Regions from separate parts of the Streptomyces millisiae genome, predicted to be linked through region 3. Evidence: riboswitches for the same ligand, from Rfam matches in the RefSeq annotation. Region 3 holds a riboswitch; each other region holds the start of a gene.
What was found. A riboswitch is a leader RNA that binds a small molecule or an ion and turns the genes downstream of it on or off. The one in region 3 is predicted to bind S-adenosylmethionine.
Positions count from the first base shown of each region.

Region 1: it holds a riboswitch for S-adenosylmethionine, as region 3 does, so the genes downstream of both, RNC47_RS18945 (peroxidase-related enzyme) here and thrC (threonine synthase) in region 3, are expected to answer to the same signal.
Region 2: it holds a riboswitch for S-adenosylmethionine, as region 3 does, so the genes downstream of both, RNC47_RS11080 (aminotransferase class V-fold PLP-dependent enzyme) here and thrC (threonine synthase) in region 3, are expected to answer to the same signal.

Region 1 is NZ_JAVREM010000024.1:43,339-49,813, forward strand. Features, by position in the region: gene RNC47_RS18935 (FecCD family ABC transporter permease) at 1-816, opposite strand, end outside; gene RNC47_RS18940 (ABC transporter substrate-binding protein) at 823-1,896, opposite strand; gene RNC47_RS18945 (peroxidase-related enzyme) at 1,925-3,058, opposite strand; SAM riboswitch class IV at 3,161-3,269, opposite strand; gene RNC47_RS18950 (TIGR03621 family F420-dependent LLM class oxidoreductase) at 3,389-4,342, shown strand; gene RNC47_RS18955 (hypothetical protein) at 4,442-4,957, opposite strand; gene RNC47_RS18960 (TetR family transcriptional regulator) at 5,009-5,599, opposite strand; gene RNC47_RS18965 (SDR family oxidoreductase) at 5,692-6,475, shown strand, end outside.
Region 2 is NZ_JAVREM010000009.1:65,261-71,735, forward strand. Features, by position in the region: gene RNC47_RS11070 (glycosyltransferase) at 1-874, opposite strand, end outside; gene RNC47_RS11075 (helix-turn-helix domain-containing protein) at 1,089-2,528, shown strand; gene RNC47_RS11080 (aminotransferase class V-fold PLP-dependent enzyme) at 2,779-4,089, opposite strand; SAM riboswitch class IV at 4,250-4,366, opposite strand; gene RNC47_RS11085 (UdgX family uracil-DNA binding protein) at 4,464-5,105, opposite strand; gene RNC47_RS11090 (acetamidase/formamidase family protein) at 5,321-6,475, shown strand, end outside.
Region 3 is NZ_JAVREM010000118.1:156-6,630, forward strand. Features, by position in the region: gene groL (chaperonin GroEL) at 1-1,557, opposite strand, end outside; gene RNC47_RS35025 (cold-shock protein) at 1,836-2,039, opposite strand; gene RNC47_RS35030 (MoaD/ThiS family protein) at 2,500-2,775, opposite strand; gene thrC (threonine synthase) at 2,772-4,061, opposite strand; SAM riboswitch class I at 4,079-4,248, opposite strand; gene RNC47_RS35040 (glucosyl-3-phosphoglycerate synthase) at 4,578-5,543, shown strand; gene RNC47_RS35045 (alpha,alpha-trehalose-phosphate synthase (UDP-forming)) at 5,721-6,475, shown strand, end outside.

The DNA.
Region 1 (6,475 bases), on a different contig from region 3:
GACGCCGAGGCTCTTGGCCGCGTCGTCGCCGGCGAAGGCGATGGCGTTGAGGTCGCGGCTGAACCAGAGCAGCAGCGGCAGCGCCGCCAGCGCGAAGCAGCCCACCACCAGGACGTCGTTCCAGCCGGCGTCGTTCACCGAGCCGAAGGTCCAGCGCACGATGGCCTGGAGGGTGTTCTCGTCGGCCACGAACTGCAGGGCGGCGGTCATCGCCTCGAAGAGCTGGGTGAGCGCGATGCCGAGCAGCAGCAGGGTGGCGGCGGACATCGCCTTGGCGGAGGCCAGGCCGAGGACCAGCGCGGAGACCGCCAGCGCGGTGCCGAGCGCGCTGCCGATGACCAGCCACGAACCCGATCCCGCGGAGCCGCCGGTGACGAGGATCGCCAGCGCGGCGCCGAACGCGGCGGCCGGCGAGACGCCCAGCGTGAACGGGCTGACCAGCGGGTTGCGCAGCAGGCCCTGCATGACCACGCCCGCCATCGAGAGCGCCGCGCCGGCCGCGAAGGCGAGCAGCACCCGGGGCAGCCGCAGGTTGATGATGACCGAGTAGGTCTGGGCGAAGTCGGCGTCCAGCACGCCGCCGAACACGCGGAGGCGGACCGCGCGCCACACGTCGGACAGCCCGGCGTCGGTCGTGCCGGCCGTGACGCACCAGGCGATGACGAGGACGGACAGCACCGTGCCGGCCCAGAGCACCGCCGGCCGACCCGTCCACGCCCGGCGCCGCCGCTCCCGCCCCTCGGACGGCTCGGACGGCTCGGGGGCCGGCGCGCGGGGGACGGGTGCCGCCGCCGTCTCGCCAGCTGAGATGCTCATCTCGCGTCAGCTCACCTTCTGGATGTACGCGTCCTCGCCGGGGAACTCCGTGCCCTGGAACTCCTCGGCCCACCGCGCCAGGTAGTCGCCGGGCTCGACGTCGGCGAACTCCTCGGGGTGCAGCCAACTCGCCAGGTAGAGCGCCCCGATGGCCTTGGACAGGCCGCTGGTGGCCCAGCCGTTGGTCACGAAGACCCGGTCGCCCGTGGTCGCCGAGAGGTCCTGCCAGCCGGCCCGCCCGAGCAGCTCGTCGCGCAGCGTGTCGAACCGCTCCTGCCCCGTCGGCTCGGCGGAGGGCCCGAACTCGTGGACCACGACCTCCGGATCGCGCTCCAGGATCGCGGCGGGGTCCACCGTCGTCTCGGACTGCTCGTCCCCGCCGGTGTCCAGGTCGCCGAAGACGTTCTCGCCGCCCGCGGCCACGATGATCTGGTCGAAGCCCGAGCCGGGCAGCCCGGTCAGGTACGGCTGCTCGGTCTCCCAGTACACGCGCACCGGCTCGGTGCCGGCCACCCGCTCGTCGATCAGCCCGAAGATCTCGTCGTAGAAGCCGGAGACCCGCTCGGCACCCGCCGGCTCGCCGAAGACCTCGCCCAGCAGGTCCACGGTCTCGTGGAACACGTCGAAGTCCCAGGCGGTGGCCACCACCACGGGGATACCGAAGGACTCGAGCTGCTCGCTGGCCTCCTGCCAGGCCCCGTTGCGGGGCAGGATGAACACGTCGGGGTCGAGTTCGACGACCGACTCGTAGTTGATCTCCTGGAGATCCTCGCTGACCACCTCGTCGTCGGCGATGTCCAGGTAGGGCAGCCGGGTCTGCGAGACCCGGTCGAAGCCCACGACCCGGTCGCCCGCCCCGATGGCCTGGGCGAACTCGTTGCCGTAGCTGTTCAGGACGACCGCGCGCTCGGCGGGCCCGTCGAGCTCCACGGTGCGGCCGACGTCGTCGACGACGGTGAGCGAGCCCTCGCGGTCACCGCTGCTCTCCTCCGCTGTGTCCTCGGTGGTGACGGTCCCGCAGGCGCCGGCGAGGAGCGCTACGGCGGTCGCGGCGGTCAGGGCGGACAGGCGTTGTCTCATGACGATTCCGTTCTGTTCTCGGGTCGGATCAGGGCCAGTAGGGATCGCCGAGGCTGAGCATCAGCCGGTTCGCCCAGGCGAAGAAGGCCGTGGCCGACACCAGGTCGGTCAACTCGACGTCGGTGAGCCCCACGGCGCGCAGCCGGTCCACGTGCGCGGTGGTGGCGCTGACCGGGGTGGTGGCGAGCGCCGCGGCGAACTCGACGATCGCGGCCCAGCGGGCGTCCTGCCCCTCGGCCAGCGGGGCGGTCTCCAGGGGCAGCCAGTCGGCGTCCCGCTCCAGCGAGACCGCGAGCAGCCGGTCCACGTCCGCCGGCCGCTTGGACATCTGGGCGGACTTCCGGGCGTGCACGGAGGCGCAGTACACGCAGTCGGTCACCTTGCTGGTCGCCGCCGCGGCGAGCTCGCGCTCGGCGCGCGGCAGGCCCTCGGTGGTGGCGAAGATCGCGGCGTCCAGCGCGGTGCGGGCCGCCAGCACCCTGGGCAGCCGGGCCAGCAGCCGGAAGTACTCGCCGTTGGTCTTGCCCCGGAACGAGGCCTCCTGCTCCTCCGTCAGCTCCTCGGTCGGCACCGGCGGCACCCACGCCGTCCAGGACAGCAGCTCCCTGGTGTACTCGACGGGACGCTCACGCCCGTTGGACGCCGTCCGCGCGGTGCTCTTGACCCGCCCACGCCCGGGCGTGGCCCGCCCCGGCGCCGCCGCCCCGACCGGTTCCCTGCCCTCGATCAGCCGCAGCCCCTGGATCGCCCGCGCCTGGAACGCGGTGAACGCCGCGACCTGCGAGATCGCCACGATCTCGTCCGGCGACCACCCCGCCTCGACCAGCCGCTCCAGATCCGCGCGGGTGGCCAACGCCGGCGAGACGGTGATCAGGTCGACATGGGCCACCGCCGCCCGCAGCGCCGGGTCCTCGGGAAGCTCGTCCGCCCACAGCGCCGGGTCACCGCCCCGCTCCGCGTGCTCCTGAACCAGCTCTTCCACGCCGTGCCGCCGCGCGGCCAACGCGGCCAGGCCGCGCCGCACCGGCACCTCGTCGCCGAACAGCGCCTCTCCGGCCTGCTGGGCCCGCGCCGCCACCAACGGCTTGGTGCCGCGCGCCGCCTCGATCCCCTCCCCGAGACCGGCCAGCCGCCCGATGTCGTCCTGCTCCGTGGTGCCCATGAACTCCGCCTCGCCGTGCCTGCTCACTGAAGGCCGAGGCACGGGCAAACCGCTCGGCCGTCCACATTTCAAGACGGAGTTCTCACCATGCGAGAACTCACCGGAGCACGCTTGCCGCATCACCGCAGCCGGGTCGTCTCCCCGGGGGCACCCCACCGTGCAGGAGGGTTGCCGGCCAGCTAGCCGGGGCTTCACGCTGGCACTCTTGACCTGCGCGGAAAAGTAGCCGACGAAAACGCCCCAGAGAACCCGCTGTCCGCCATATGAGACATGCGTCCACGCGCCGGGTGGCACCTGGTCCGCGCCTCACATCTCCGACACGATGACGCGATGCGTCCCTTCCGCTTCCTCACCGCGCTCGCCCGACCCCACGACGGACCTGGCCTCGCCGCCCACGCGCGTCGTGCCGAGGCCATCGGCTACAGCGCCCTGGTGATCCCGGACCACCTGCTGGCCCAGTACGCGCCGATCCCCGTCCTCGCCTCCGCCGCCGCGGCGACCGAGACGCTCCGCGTCGGCACCTTCGTGTTCAACACCAACCTGCGGCACCCCGCCGTCCTGGCCCAGGAACTCGCGACGCTCGACCGCCTCTCCGGCGGCCGCCTGGAGATCGGCCTCGGAGCCGGCTGGAACAAGCCCGAGCACGACGCGATCGGCATCCCCTTCGAGCCCGTCGCCACCCGGGTCGCCAGACTCACCGAAGCCATCCGGGTCCTCAAGGGCTGCTTCGCCGACGAGAGGTTCTCCTTCGCCGGCGAGCACTACACCATCACCGACTACGACGCGCAGCCCAAGCCGGTCCAGCGCCCGCACCCGCCGTTCTTCGTCGGCGGCGGCGGAAGGCGACTGCTCACGCTCGCCGCCCGGGAGGCGGGGATCGTCGGCCTGGCGCCGCGACTCGGGAAGGACGCGCAGGGCCTGCCGACCCTCGACGCACCGAGCATCACCCTCGCCGCCACCGAGGAGAAGATCGGCTGGATCCGCGAGGCGGCCGGCGACCGCTTCCCCGAGCTCGAACTGAACAGCTACCCGACCGGCGGCCCGATGGTCCTCACCCACGACGCCAGGGGCGAGACCCGCAGACGAGCCGACCAACTCCGCGAACGCACCGGCGTCGAACTCACCGCCGAGGAGCTCGCGGAGTCCCCGCACGTGTTCATCGGCTCCCTCAAGGAACTCACCCGCAAGTTCGTCGACCTGCGCGAACGCCTCGGCATCAGTTCCTTCCTCCTCGACGACATGGAGACCTTCGCCCCGATCGTCGAGGAGTTGGCGGGCCGCTGACCGCCCCGAGCATGTCAGGTCAGCGGCTCGATCGGCTCCGGGGGACGTTGCCCGTGAGGCGGGAGCCGTCGCTGTCGTAGCCGCCGTGGCCCGCGTCCCTCAGAGCCGGCCGCTGTGGCGCAGCCGGAGCCGGCGCCGGGGATGCGAACGCAGCACGGGGTGGAGGTCCCAGCCCTGCTCCGAGGCGCCCCGCAGGACGTAACCGGCCCCCGCGCCGCGGAAGTAGTGCACCCCGAGGTCCAGATCGCGCTGCAGTCCGTGCGAGGTCTCCACCCGCCGGGTCTTCCTGGCGAGGTACCGGTCCACGCGCGCCCGGTAGTACGCCGAGTCGCCCTCCCGCACCAGCGCCACCGGGGTCACGCACCAGCGGGGGATGAACGGCACCCGGCCCAGCGTGGCGTCCAGCACCCGGATCGCGCCGTCCTCGGTGCGCGGCAGCACGTAGACGACCAGTTGGACCACCGTGGCCACGCCGTAGCAGCAGGCCGCGAGGGCGATCCACACCACCCACCACAGCGGCAGGAACACCAGGGTCAGGGGGAGCAGCAGCAACCAGCGCAGCGCGGCCGGCCGGACGGGGAGCGGTCTCCAGGCAGGGTCGTCGTAGTCAGGCACGGATGGTGTTCCCCCCGGGTTCGTCATGGCGCTCGACGGCGTGCCGCGAGTCTACGGCGCGATGCCCCCGGCCCGGGATGGTTGGGCGAGTGTGGCCACGGCGGTGACCACCGCGGCCCTGCGTTCGCCGGAGGAATCCTGGCCGGTCTCCGTCCGCAGCGCCTTCAGCGACCAGGAGGCGGTGTCCCAGCTGATCACCAGGGCGATCACCATGGCCATGAGCTCCGGGGGCGGGATGTCGGCGCGGACGCGGCCTGCTTCCTGAGCCGCTTCGATCGCGGTGACGTTCCGGCGGTACTCCTCGACCTCGGCGTCGATGGGCTGTTGCCGTTCGAGTCCCGCCCACAGGTACAGCCGCCGCACGTGCGGCCGTTGCTCCAGCCGGTCGTACAACTCGCCGGCGTAGTCGGGCAGGTTGCCGGCGTCGATCGAGACGGCTGCCGCCAGCTCCGTCATGCTCTCGGCGACGACCTTGTCGAACAGCTCCTCCTTGGTCCCGAAGTGCATGTAGATCGACCGCTTGTTGGCCTGGGCGGCGTCGGCGATGCGGTCGATCCGGGCGCCGGCCAGCCCGTAGGCGGCGAACTCGTCGACCGCCGCCTTCATCAGGCGTCGCTTGGTCTCGGTGGCGTCGGGTGGCATGCGCTCATCGTACATAACCATCCAGGTGTTTACATCGGCTCCGATCCAGGCTATGAATATATCCAGTTAGTTACCTAGGGAGGGAGCACGACATGACACACACCTGGTTCGTCACCGGCACGTCCTCCGGCTTCGGCCGCCACCTCACCGAACAGCTGCTCGCACGGGGAGACAGGGTCGCCGCCACCGCGCGACGCCCGGAAAGCCTCGACGACCTGGCGGCCCGCTACGGCGATCGGCTGTGGCGGTCCCGCCTGGACGTCACCGACACGAACACGATGCGCGAGGTCGTGGACCGCGCGTTCACCGAACTCGGCCGGATCGACGTCGTCGTGTCCAACGCCGGCTACGGCCTCTTCGGGGCCGCCGAGGAACTCACCGACGAGCAGATCGACCGCCAGATCGCGACCAACCTCACGGCCTCCATCCAGCTCGCCCGCGCCGCCACCCCACACCTGCGCCGCCAGGGCGGCGGGCGCTACATCCAGATCGCCAGCATCGGCGGCCAGGTCGCCTTCCCCGCCATGAGCCTCTACCACGCCACCAAGTGGGGCATCGAGGGATTCTGGGAGTCGGCCGCCGCCGAACTCGCCCCGTTCGGCATCGGCGTGACGGTCGTCGAGCCCGGCGTCTCCCGCACCAACTTCGGCGCCGGCGGCGCGGTCCTGGGCGCGCCCCTGCCCGCATACGCCGACGGCCCCTCGGGCCGGTTGCGACGCGTGCTCTCCGGCGAACTGCCCCCGCTGCCCGCGCCCGGTGACCCCGCGAAGATCGCGGCGGCCATCATCGCCTCCGCCGACCAGGCCGAGGCGCCGTTCCGCCTGACGCTCGGCTCCGACGCGTACGCGCTGGCGACCACGGCCCTGCGCGACCGCC
Region 2 (6,475 bases), on a different contig from region 3:
GGCAGTCCTCGGCGTCGTCGATCGGGGCCAGGCCGGCCCAGCCGCGGGCGAGGACCACGCGGCGTCCCCGCGCTCGGCTCGCCTCGATGGCCACCCGGGCGATGTCCTTCGAGACGTGCGCGGCCATGCTGCCCAGGCCCACGTACACCGGTGGCGCGCCGGCGGCCAGGAACGCCTCCAGCGCTGCCGGGAGCGGGCGTTCGTCGGGCAGGATCCACGCCCCGGTCTGCACCACGTCGAGGTCCGTCATGCCCCGCGCCGGGCACAGCGTCGGGTCCGCCGCCAGCCACGGCCGGTCGGTGAGGACGTGGTCGCGGACGTTGTCCACCGGGGGCAGGCCGACGGCCGCCCGCTGGCCGTTGAGCGCCTCGCCGTACAACGCGTTCACCCGCTGGGCGTCCTGCTCCCACAGCACCCGGTTGTCGGTCTCCTCCCGCGGCGACTGCCTGCCGGGACGCCGCCCCGGAGGGAAGTGCCGCGAGGGCAGTCCCAGGGTGTGGAAGCAGGCGAGCACGTAGTGGATGCCCAGTCTCTCGGCCACGTCCCGGGCGCCGGCCGGCATCAGTCCGGTCGCCAGCAGCGCGTCACATCCCTCCGCCGCCGCGGTGAGTGTCTCGAACCGCGTGGCGACCAACTCGCGGGCGAGCCGGAACGCGTCCTCCACGGTCGGCGGCCTGGTGCCGGCGACCACCGAGCGCACCGCGGGGCCCAACGGCACCAGCTCCACGCCGGCACGCGCCAGCAGCGCCACGAACTCCTCGTCCGGCGGCGCGCACACCCGCGCCTCGGCGCCGAGCCCCCGCAACGCCACCGCCAGCCCCACCAGCGGTTCGACGTCCCCGCGCGATCCCCATGTCGTCAGCAGCACACGCACGTCGCGACTCCCCGTTCTCGGCCATGAGCCGCCGATTCTGCGGCACGACCCGGGCCTTGCCGCAAGCCCCCCGGTGCGCTATAGGTTGAAAGTGGCAGGGAGTGCGCTCTCCTTGCCTTTGCTTTTTGTGCTGTCACCGGTGGACGGACAGCCTCCTCGCGAACCGGCGAACCGGCGGACCCCGGCCGGCGACGTGGCGAAGGGGGCGAGGCCGGTGCGGGCCGAGTGGGCGGAGCGGCTGTTACGGGAGGCGGGGCGGCAGGCGGCGCTCGACGCGGCTCCCGACGTGGGCGAGGTGCTGGAGTGGCTGGGGCGGCGGACCGGGGCCGAGGTCGCCCTGGTCGGTCCCGGGGGCGGCGTGGAGGTGGCGACCGGCGGGTTCCCCGCGCGGCTGCCGAAGGCGCTCGGGCCGGTGCTCGGGCGGCTGTCCGGCGGGGAGATGGCGGCCGCGGCCACCGAGGTGGACGGGGTGCGGGTGCGGTGCGAGGCGCTCGGCCCCGGCCGGCAGCGCCGGGTGTTGGTGGTGGCGGGGGCGGCCACGCGGAGCGGGGACGCCGCGTGGCTCGCGACGCGGGCCGGCGGGCTGATCGCGTTGCTGTGCCGCCTCGCGGACACGGAGGCCGCGGCGCGCGCCTACCACGCCAAGGCGGGCCAGGTGCGGCTCGCCGTCTTCATGGCGCTGATGGCCGGGGACCCGACGCTCGCCAGGCGGCTGACCACGGGTGCCGTGCCGCCGGTGCTGAACGCCGGGCCGCTGCGGGTCCTGCTGTTGCGCTGTCCCCCGGCCGACCGCGAGCCGCTGGCCAGGCGCTACCAGGACGCGGCCGGCTTCCACGGCCGGGGGCTGCTGGTGCGTTGCCCGGTGTACGAGGAGCACCTGATCTGCCTGGTGCCCGAGGGCGACGAACTCGCCGACCGGCTGCACGCCCTGGTGGCCGAGCGGCCCGGGTACGCGCTCGGCGTCAGCGCGCCCCGGCCGGCGCGGGCCACGGCCGAGGCGTATGACCAGGCCAGGCACGCGCTGGCCATGGCCCGCAACACGCCGGAGCGGGTGGCCGGTTACCGGGGCCAGGGCCCGTTGGAGCGTCTGCTGCCGCAGCCGGCGGCCCGGGCCTGGGCGCGCGCCTTCCTGCGGCCGCTCGGCACGGTTCCCGAGCAGACCGTCCACGTCACCCGGCTGGCGTTGAGCTTCCCCCGCGCGGGCGTGGCGCGGCTGCTCGGCATCGGCCGGAACACGGTCACCGCGCGCCTCGGGGAGGTCGAGCGCGCCCTCGGCCTCGATCTGCGGGACGTCGGCGCCCGGGCCTCGCTCGCGCTGGCGCTGGCGGTCGCCGCGTCGCCGGCCGGCGACGCGCGGGGGTCACCGGCCCCGACGCTGGACGAGCTGCTGCGGACCCCGGCGGCGACCGCGTGGGCCACGGCGCTGCTCGCGCCGCTGCGGCGGCCCGAGCACCGCGAGCTGTTCGCGACCCTGCGGGCCTGGATCGACGAGAACGCGGACGCGCGCCGTGCCGCGCACCGCCTCGGGATCAGCAGGAACACGGTGCGGGCGCGGCTCAGGGTGGCCGAACGGCTGCTGGGCCGCGACCTGTTGAGCACCGGGGCCGGGATCCACGACCTCGTGCACGCGCTGCGCTCGACGGGGGCGACCTGACCCGGCGCCGGGTGCGGCGTGCACGGTCGCCGGCGGCGGCAGGGCGGCGTGCACGGTGGTGGGGGTCTTTCGCACCTTCTAGCTTTGTGGTGCGACGGCGCCGCTCAGCTCACACCTCGGGGGAGGGCTGAGCGCGCCGGCCAGGGGGAAGACGCCCGGGCGCGGCCTGCGGGCGCGCCCGGGCAGGCGAGCCCGCCCACCGACCGGAGGGCCGTGGCGCCCCGGCGCGGGAGACCGCGCGGCGGCCCCTTCAGCCCGCCAGGGTTGAAACCGCGTCGACGAGCCGGGTGACGTGCTCCCGCGGGGTGCCGGCGCCGAAGCTGACGCGGAGCGCCTGGAGCGGTCCGTCGCACTCCTCGGTGGACTCCGCCGAGGCGCCGAGCAGCCTGCGGACCAGTGGCTGGGCGCAGAACATCCCGGAGCGCACGCCGATGCCGAAGCGCTCGGAGAGCTCCACCGCGAGCTGCCCGTTGTCGTGGCCGGCCACCGTGAAGGAGGAGACGGCGACGCGGTCCGCCGCCGGCCCGAACAGGGACAGTTCCCTGACCGCCGGGATCTCCGCCAGCCCCTCGCGGAGCACGGCGAGCAGCTCCTGCTCGTGGGCGACCAGCGTCTCGTGGCCGGCCTCGGTGAGGGCACGACAGGCGGCGGCGATGGCGAAGGCGCCGATGACGTTGGGCGAGCCGGCCTCGTGCCTGGCCTCGTCCTCGGCCCACTGGACGTGCACGCCGCCGTCGGTGCGCCGGTTGACGACGCGGGTGGCGCCGCCGCCGGCCAGGTAGGGCGCGGCGGTGGTGAGCCAGTCGGCGCGGCCGGCCAACACGCCGGCGCCGAAGGGGGCGTAGAGCTTGTGCCCGGAGAACGCCACCCAGTCCACGTCGAGTCGTCGCACGCTGACCGGCCGGTGCGGGGCCAGTTGGGCGGCGTCGAGCACGATCCTGGCCCCGTGGCGGTGCGCGGCGGCGGCGAGTTCGGCGACCGGCCACAGCTCGCCGGTGACGTTGGAGGCGCCGGTGACGCACAGCAGCGCCGGTCCCCCGGCCTCGGGGCGGGCCGCGAGCGCCGACTCGGCGATCTCGACGGCGTGGCGGGGCGAGTGCGGGGCGTCGAGGTAGGTGACCTGGTGGCCGTGGCGGGCCCACGGCAGCAGCGCCGCGTGGTGCTCGGTCTCGAAGACGAACACCCGGGTGCCGGCGGGCAGTGCGGCGGCCAGCAGGTTGAGCGAGTCGGTGGTGGAGCGGGTGAAGACCACCTGGTCGGCCGGGCGACAGTCGAGGAACGCGGCGACGGTCTCCCGGCTGCGCTCGAAGAGCTCGGTGGAGAGCCGCGAGAGGTGCCCGGTGCCCCGGTGCACGCTGCCGTAGTACGGCGCGTACTCGGCCACCTCCTCCCAGACGCGGCGCAGCACGGGCGCGGACGCCGCGTAGTCGAGCGCGGCGTACTCGACGTCGCCGCCGCCGGCGAGCGGGGCGCGGACGCCGGCGCTGAGCACCTCAAGGCTGGCGGGGACGGCGGTGGTGCTGGGGGCGGCGGGGGCGACGGGGGCACAGCTGGTGGTCATGAGCACGTCTCCGTGGGCAGGCGCGCCCGACGGCCTCGCGGGTGGCCGACGGCGCGAGAAGGCGGGTAACGAGAGAAAGGGAGGGTGAAGGGAAGGAAGACGAGGGGGGGGGGAGCGTGACGCTCTACCGCATTCGCATTCGCACGAGGGAGCTCCTTCTGGGCCGCACTTGCCGCGAGCCCTGCTGCTCGCGACCCGGTCATCACCCGGGGCACCCCGCCACGACGGAGGGTTGCCGGACAGCGGGCCGGGGCCGTGGTCGCTGTCACTCGTGACCTCGCCGAGGATTCTGGCACAGGGTTCGCCCGCCCGCCCGGGGTGTCTCACTCCTCGGACGAGCCCCCGCCACGCGGCCCTCGGGGGAAACCCGGTGGTCAGGCCCCCGCCAGGGCGCGGGCGGCCACCTTCAGGTCGGCCACGAGACCGGCGTAGGCGGCCTCGCGCTCCGCGTCGTCGGCGCGCAGCACGGCCGACGGGTGGATGGTGGCGACCACCGTGTCCGCGCCCTCGCCCGACCACGGCAGCCGTGTTCCGCGCTGCCTGGTCACCCGGAACGAGGAGCCGAGCAGCGCCTTGCCCGCGGTGGCGCCGAGCGCCACGATCACCTCGGGTTCGATCAGGCGGAGTTCGGCGGTGAGCCAGGGCCGGCAGGCGGCCGCCTCGCGCAGCGTCGGCGGCTTGTGGATGCGGCGCTTGCCCCGGGGCGCGAACTTGAAGTGCTTGACGGCGTTGGTGAGGTACGCGTCGTCCGGGTCGATGCCGGCGTCGACGAGCGCCCGGTCGAGCACCCGGCCGGCCGGACCGACGAACGGCGCGCCCCGCCGGTCCTCCTGGTCGCCGGGCTCCTCGCCGACCAGTACCAGGCGGGCCGTCGGCTCGCCGGCGCCGAACACGGTCTGGGTGGCGTCGCGGTAGAGCGGGCAGCCGTGGCAGTCGGCGGCGGCGCTGCGCAGCTCGGGCAGCCCGGCGCCTTCCGGGACGTAGGGGCCGGCGTCATAGGACTCGGGTTCCGACACGGCCCGCGAGTACCCGGCCGGCGGCGAGCCATCCCCCGGTCCACCCCTCGTTTCGGCGGTGTGTCCTCGGGCGCCGCCGGACGGCCGGCGTGTTACCTGCGGGTAAGAAGCATGGGTCGATCACGCACAGCCGCCGATGAGGGCCCGAAGCTCACCTAGGGTGACGGCTGGCCCGGGGCGGACCGCTCGTGCCCGGGCGGAACAGGAGCCCCACCATGAGCACCCCAGAAGAGCACGCCGCCACCGCCCGGGACACGCTGATCGCGGCCCTCGGCCGCCGCCGCTTCCTGCAGGCCGCCGGCGCCGTGACCGCGGCCGGCACCGCCACCGGCCTCACGGCCGCCGCCCCGGCCGCGGCGGCGACGCGCGACGCGGGCGCCGGATCGCGCGCCGACCACCCGCGCGAGATCCTGCAGCCCCACCGCGGCCCCATCCACGGCCGGCACTACCTGCCGTCGCTCCCCGACCAGGTCCGCTGGGGCTACACGCCGGCCGTGGACAGCGAGCCGGTGCTGCGGATCCGCTCGGGCGAGACGGTGACCGTGGACTCGCTCTCGCACGAGGGCCTCCTGGAGGATCAGGGCCGCGACCCGGTGGCCTTCTTCGGCGGCCACGACGTGCCCCGCGGCCAGGTGCTGAGCGACGCGATCGCCATCGCCGCCGAGTACGACCGCACCGAGCGCGACTTCGACGCCGACGGCCCGCACGTCATCACCGGCCCGATCCAGGTGGCCGGCGCCGAGCCCGGGGACGTGCTGAAGGTGGAGCCGCTCTCGCTGCTCCCCCGTGTGCCGTACGGCGTGATATCGAGCCGGCACGGCAAGGGCGCGCTCGGCCGCCGCCCCGACGGCTCGGCGCCGGACGGGATCACGCTCGACGAGGTGATGCCGCCGGTGGCCACGGACGGCCGCCCCGGCGGCGACCCGGCCGAGTACGGCAACGTCTCGGTGTTCACGCCGGTGCGGCGCGGCCGGGACGGCGCGCTGAACGGGGTGCTGCCGCGCGGCTCGCGGCGCGGCCGCGAGGTCACGTTCCCGCTGCGGCCGCACATGGGCACGATGGGCGTGGCCTTCGCCGAGGCCGCCGCGCTCGACGACCCGGCGCTCAACTCCATCCCGCCCACGCTCGGCGGCGGCAACATCGACATCAACCTGCTGCGCGAGGGCGCCACGCTCTACCTGCCGGTCTTCGCCGAGGGCGCCCTCTTCTACACCGGCGACCCGCACTTCGCCATGGCCGACGGCGAGGTGGCGCTGACCGCCGTGGAGGGTTCGCTGCGCTCGACGTTCCGGCTCACCGTCTGCAAGCCGGGCTCGGGCGACGCGCCCTCGGTCGCCTTCCGCTATCCCTTCGGCGAGACCGAGGACGCG
Region 3 (6,475 bases):
GGCGATGACGGCCTCGGTGGTGAGGAACAGCGCCGCGATGGACGCCGCGTTCTGCAGCGCGGAGCGGGTGACCTTGGCCGGGTCGATGATGCCCTCGGCCAGCAGGTCGACGTACTCGCCGGTCGCCGCGTTCAGGCCGTGGCCCGGGGTCAGGCCGCGGACCTTCTCGACCACGACGCCGCCCTCGAGGCCGGCGTTGACCGCGATCTGCTTCAGCGGGGCCTCCAGGGCCAGCTTGACGGCGGCCGCACCGGTCGCCTCGTCGCCCTCGAGCTCCAGCTTCTCGAACACCGAGGCGGCCTGCAGCAGGGCCACGCCACCACCGGCGACGATGCCCTCCTCGACGGCGGCCTTGGCGTTGCGCACCGCGTCCTCGATGCGGTGCTTGCGCTCCTTGAGCTCCACCTCGGTGGCCGCGCCGGCCTTGATGACGGCGACGCCGCCGGCCAGCTTGGCGAGGCGCTCCTGGAGCTTCTCGCGGTCGTAGTCCGAGTCCGAGTTCTCGATCTCGGCGCGGATCTGGTTGACGCGGCCCTGGACCTGCTCGCTGTCACCGGCACCGTCGACGATGGTGGTCTCGTCCTTGGTGATGACCACCTTGCGGGCGCGGCCCAGCAGGTCGAGGGTGGCGTTCTCCAGCTTGAGGCCGACCTCCTCGGAGATGACCTGGCCGCCGGTGAGGATGGCGATGTCGTTCAGCATGGCCTTGCGACGGTCGCCGAAGCCCGGGGCCTTGACGGCGACGGACTTGAAGGTGCCACGGATCTTGTTGACGACCAGCGTGGACAGCGCCTCGCCCTCGACGTCCTCGGCGATGATCAGCAGCGGCTTGCCGGACTGCATGACCTTCTCCAGCAGCGGCAGCAGGTCCTTCACGCTGCCGACCTTGGAGTTGACGATGAGGATGTAGGGGTCCTCGAGCTCCGCCTCCATGCGCTCCATGTCGGTGGCGAAGTAGGCCGAGATGTAGCCCTTGTCGAAGCGCATGCCCTCGGTGAGCTCCAGCTCAAGCCCGAAGGTCTGCGACTCCTCGACGGTGATGACGCCTTCCTTGCCGACCTTGTCCATGGCCTCGGCGATCAGCTCGCCGATCTGGGTGTCGCCGGCGGAGATGGAGGCGGTGGAGGCGATCTGCTCCTTGGTCTCGACCTCCTTGGCCTGGTTGAGCAGGGCCTCGGAGACCTTCTCGACCGCGGCCTCGATGCCGCGCTTCAGCGCCATCGGGTTGGCGCCGGCGGCCACGTTGCGCAGGCCCTCGCGGACCAGCGCCTGGGCCAGCACGGTGGCGGTGGTGGTGCCGTCGCCCGCGACGTCGTCGGTCTTCTTCGCGACCTCCTTGACGAGCTCCGCGCCGATCTTCTCGTAGGAGTCCTCGAGCTCGATCTCCTTGGCGATGGAGACACCGTCGTTGGTGATGGTGGGGGCGCCCCACTTCTTCTCAAGGACGACGTTGCGACCCTTGGGGCCGAGCGTGACCTTGACGGCGTCAGCGAGCTGGTTCATCCCGCGCTCGAGGCCGCGTCGGGCCTCCTCGTTGAACGCGATGATCTTGGCCATTGAAGGGGTCCTCCCAGGTACCGGGGTGGATTACTCCGGACCGCGCTGGCGCCCGCGACGGACGGTCCACCGACGGGCGGTTCCTTGCCCCACCTGCCGAGCGGACCTCACCGAACCGGTCCTTGCTGTCACTCTCACCCGGAGAGTGCTAACGCCATGATTAGCACTCTCCCCCCGAGAGTGCAAGCGCTCCGGGGGGCGCGAACGCTCCGAGGGCCCGCGCCCGTGGTGCGGGCGCGGGCCCTCGGAGGTGAGGCCGCGGTTAGACGGTCGGCGATTCAGGCGGTCACCCGGACCATGTCGGCCTGTGGCCCCTTCTGACCCTGAGAGATCTCGAACTCGACCCGCTGTCCCTCTTCCAGGGTGCGGTAGCCGTCCATCTGAATCGCGCTGTAGTGGACGAACACGTCCGCACCACCGTCTACCGCGATGAAGCCGTAGCCCTTCTCCGCGTTGAACCACTTGACGGTGCCCTGAGCCATTCCTAACTCCCCATTTTGCTGGCCCTTTCACGAGACCGCACTTCGCGGGCCCGGGTCAGACCTCTCAGACCCAACCCCCGGGCGGTGTGGGGGTGTGCGCCGGAACGCGTCGACCGCCGCTGAATGTATCTGGACGGACGCCCAGTGCAACAGGCCATTCGAGAGAGAATTCTTGGCACGGCAGAACGGGCAAATGCCATATATTAGCTGAAAGTTGAATCAATCACCATGGCCTTATCGCCCCAACCCGACAATTCGTACGTCGATTTTCGGCACAATATTTGCGCCAGCTGTCGCGAATTCATATGCGGCTGGCATCGGCCGGGGGCGACCCGGGGCTCACTCTATCGCCACCGGGACGGCCGACCGCCCCGAGCCGGACGGGCTCGGGGCGGTCGTGGAGCGCGTGTGGAGCTGGGGATTCGCGGCGGTAAAGGCCACTTACCGGACAAACGGAGGCTCAGCCTCCGGCGACGGCCGGGATGATCGACACGCCCGCGCCGTCCGGCGTCGGGGTCAGCAGCCCTTCCGTGAAGCGCACGTCGTCGTCGTTCACATAAACGTTGACGAACCGACGCAACCGGCCTTCGTCGTCCAGCACCCGGGCGGCTATCCCCTGGTGGTTCCGGTCGAGGTCGGCCAGCACCTCGGCCAGCGTCTGCCCGTCGGCCGTCACCTCGGACCGGCCGCCGGTGTACGTGCGCAGGATGGTGGGGATTCGGACGGTCACGCTCATTCCAGGCCAGCCTCTCGGAAGGAGTCCAGGGTGGGACGGATGGTCGCGGTCGGGCCGGTGTCGGCGGCGACCGCGTCCAGGGTCTTGAGACCGTCGCCGGTGTTCACGACGACGGTGGTCAGCGAGGGGTCGAGGGTGCCCTCGGCCAGCAGCTTCCGCGCCACGCCGAGCGTCACGCCGCCCGCCGTCTCGGTGAAGATCCCCTCGGTCCTGGCCAGCAGCTTGATCGCCGAGACGATCTCCTCGTCCGTGACGTCGGCGACCGCGCCGCCCGTGCGGCGCGCGATGTCCAGCACGTAGGGGCCGTCCGCCGGGTTGCCGATGGCCAGCGACTTGGCGATGGTGTTCGGCTTGACCGGCCTTACCACGTCGTGGCCGGCGCGGAAGGCCTGGGAGACCGGCGAGCAGCCCTCGGCCTGGGCACCGAAGATCCGGTACGGCTTCTCCTCGACCAGGCCGGTGGCGATCAGCTCCTTGAGACCCTTGTCGATCTTGGTGAGCTGGGAGCCCGAGGCGATCGGGATGACCAGCTGGTCGGGCAGCTGCCAGCCGAGCTGCTCGCAGATCTCGAAGGCCAGCGTCTTGGAGCCCTCCGCGTAGTAGGGGCGGAGGTTGACGTTGACGAAGCCCCAGCCCTCGCCGAGCGGGTCGCCGATGAGCTCGCTGCAGAAGCGGTTGACGTCGTCGTAGCTGCCCTCGATGGCCACCACCTGGCCGCCGTAGACGGCCGCCATGACCACCTTGCCCTGCTCCAGGTCGTGCGGGATGAAGACGCAGGAGCGCAGGCCGGCGCGGGCCGCGGCGGCGCCGACCGCGCCGGCCAGGTTGCCGGTGGAGGAGCACGACAGGGTGGTGAAACCAAAGGCGCGCGCCGCCTCAAGCGCCTGTGCGACCACTCGGTCCTTGAAGGAGTGGGTCGGGTTTCCCGAGTCGTCCTTGACGTAGAGCGGGCCGGTCACGCCGAGTTCGGCGGCCAGCCGGTCGGCCTTCACCAGCGGGGTGAAGCCGGGGTTCAGATTGGGCTTGCTGGCGACGTCCGCCGGCACGGGGAGCAGCGGCGCGTAGCGCCAGATGCTCTTGGGGCCGGCCTCGATGCGCCGGCGAAGGCCCTCGGGGTCGCCGCTCGGCAGGTCGTACGCGATCTCGAGCGGCCCGAAACAGGAGGCACAGGCGAAGATCGGGCTGAGCGGGAAGCGCTCGCCGCACTCCCGACAGGAGAGCGCCGCGGCGGGGCCGAGATCGACGGCTGCGGTGGGTGACGAGTCGGCTGTGGTCAGCACGGACATGGCTATGGAGGCCCTTCTCCTCATCTTCCCCGGGGCGACTCTCGCCTCAGGCCGGAATTGGCACCTTCCCCACCGGGAGCCTCGCCCGGGGCGCGGTCGTCACCGACCGTCACTCCGCGTCACGAGAACCGGCGGAAGGGTTGCCGGGGCTTCAACGGGCCGTTCCCTCTGCCCCTCTGGATGAGCTCTATGTGGTTGTCGGCGCGGCCCCCGATATGCGGAGGACACCTGCGCTGTTCGAGACTGTAACCGACGCCCCCCAGAATGGCCCGGGCCGTCCGATACGCGAGACACGAGGAGACACGGGAGACAGTGGGCGATCCGGGAGACAGCCGTGCACTGACGCGGGCCTGAGGCCGTCCGCGGCGACCGGGAGAAGTCGGGCCGGAAGCGGCCCCACCGAGAAACATGGTCTCGGTGGATTCGGGTACGCCGGTATAGGGCAGATACGGCCAAACGATGCAATGGTGGCCAAACGAGATCTAATACGGCCGAACGCGAACAGGAGCGACATTCGTGCTGGAAGAGGCAGAGGAGTGGCTGAGCCGCCGGTCCTGGACCGCCGCTGACCGCCCGCTGCCGCGGCTGTTGAACGCGAAGCGGGCAGCAGGGGCGGCAGGGAGCATCAGCGTGGTACTCCCCGCGCTGAACGAGGAGGCGACCGTCGGTGCCATCGTGGAAGCGCTCCGGCGCGACCTGATGGAGCGCGTGCCGCTCATCGATGAACTGCTGGTGGTGGACTCCGGCTCCACCGACCGCACCTCGGAGGCCGCAGCCGCGGCGGGCGCGAAGGTAGTGCACCGCGATGAGATCCTGCCGCGGATGCCGACCGCCCCGGGCAAGGGCGAGGTGCTGTGGCGCTCGCTGATGGCGGCGAGCGGCGAGATCATCTGTTTCGTCGACGCCGACCTGCGGGAGTTCGACTCCACCTTCGTCTCGGGCATAGTCGGGCCCCTGCTCACCGACCCCGACGTGCAGCTGGTCAAGGCCATGTACGACCGGCCGCTCGGCGACAAGCCGGCCGGCGCCCACCAGGGCGGCCGGGTCACCGAGCTGGTCGCCCGACCGCTGCTCAACCTGCACTGGCCCCAGCTGGCCGGCGTGGTCCAGCCGCTGGGCGGCGAGTACGCGGCGCGCCGCTCGCTCCTCGAGCGGCTGCCGTTCCCCGTCGGCTACGGCGTGGAGCTCGGCCTGCTGATCGACACGCTGAACACGGCGGGCCTGGACGCGCTGGCCCAGGTCGACGTGGGGGTGCGCAAGCACCGCCACCAGGACGGGCAGGCGCTCGGCCGGATGGCGGCGGCGATCATGCGGACCGCCCAGTGCCGGCTGCCGGGGTCCGTGCTGCCGATGCGGCTCGACATGACCCAGTTCGACCGCGGCGAGGAGGGCGGCTTCCTGCCCCGCACCCACCTGATCAACGCGGAGGAGCGGCCGCCGATGTCCACCATCCCCGAGTACGCGGCGCGCCAGGCGGCGTAGCCCTGGGAGCCAGGTCGCCGGTGTCACGCGGTGTCCCCCGCCCCCGCCGGGGCGGGGGACACCGCGCCCCGCGGGGAGGGTGGGCGTGACGTGTCGCATGTTTCGCCCGCCCCGCGCCTGGCTAGCCTCGGAAGTGCACTCCTCGCCCCGACACCTCGACCTCCCCAGGGAGTTTCGATGACCACCGAAGTTCTGGTCGCGTCCAACCGCGGCCCGGTCAGCTACTCGGTGGGGGCCGACGGCTCCCTCACCGCGCGGCGCGGTGGCGGCGGGGTCGTGTCGGGGCTGATGGCGCTCGGCCCCCGCGCCGGCACCTGGGTCTGCGCGGCGCTCGGCGACGGCGACCGGGCCGCCGTCGACCGCTTCGGCGCCACGCTGTCGGCCGCCGACACGGACGGCCAGTCGGTCCGGATGCTGCGGATCCCGCCCGCCACCTACGACGCCGCCTACAACGGGGTGGCCAACTCGGTGCTGTGGTTCGTCCACCACCTGCTCTACCAGACGCCGCTCGAGCCCGTCTTCGACGAGGCGTTCGAGGAGCGCTGGGCCGGCTACGAGGCGTACAACGCGGCCTTCGCGGAGGCACTCGCCGAGGAGGCGGGCGAGGGCGCCGCCGTGCTGGTGCAGGACTACCACCTGTCCCTGGTGCCGCGCATGCTGCGCGAGCGCCGCCCCGACCTGCGGATCGGCTTCTTCGCGCACACCCCGTGGGCGCCGCCCGAGCTGTTCCGGGTGCTGCCCGACCCGATCGCCCGCCAGGTGCTGCTCGGCGTCCTGGGCGCCGACCGGGCCGCGTTCCACACCCGCCGCTGGGCGGACGCGTTCGCCGCCTGCTGCGCCGACCAGCTGGGCGTCGGCCTCTCCGGCGACGTGGTGGCGCACGAGGGCGGCACCACCAGGCTCGGGGTGCACGCGCTCGGCGCCGACGCGGA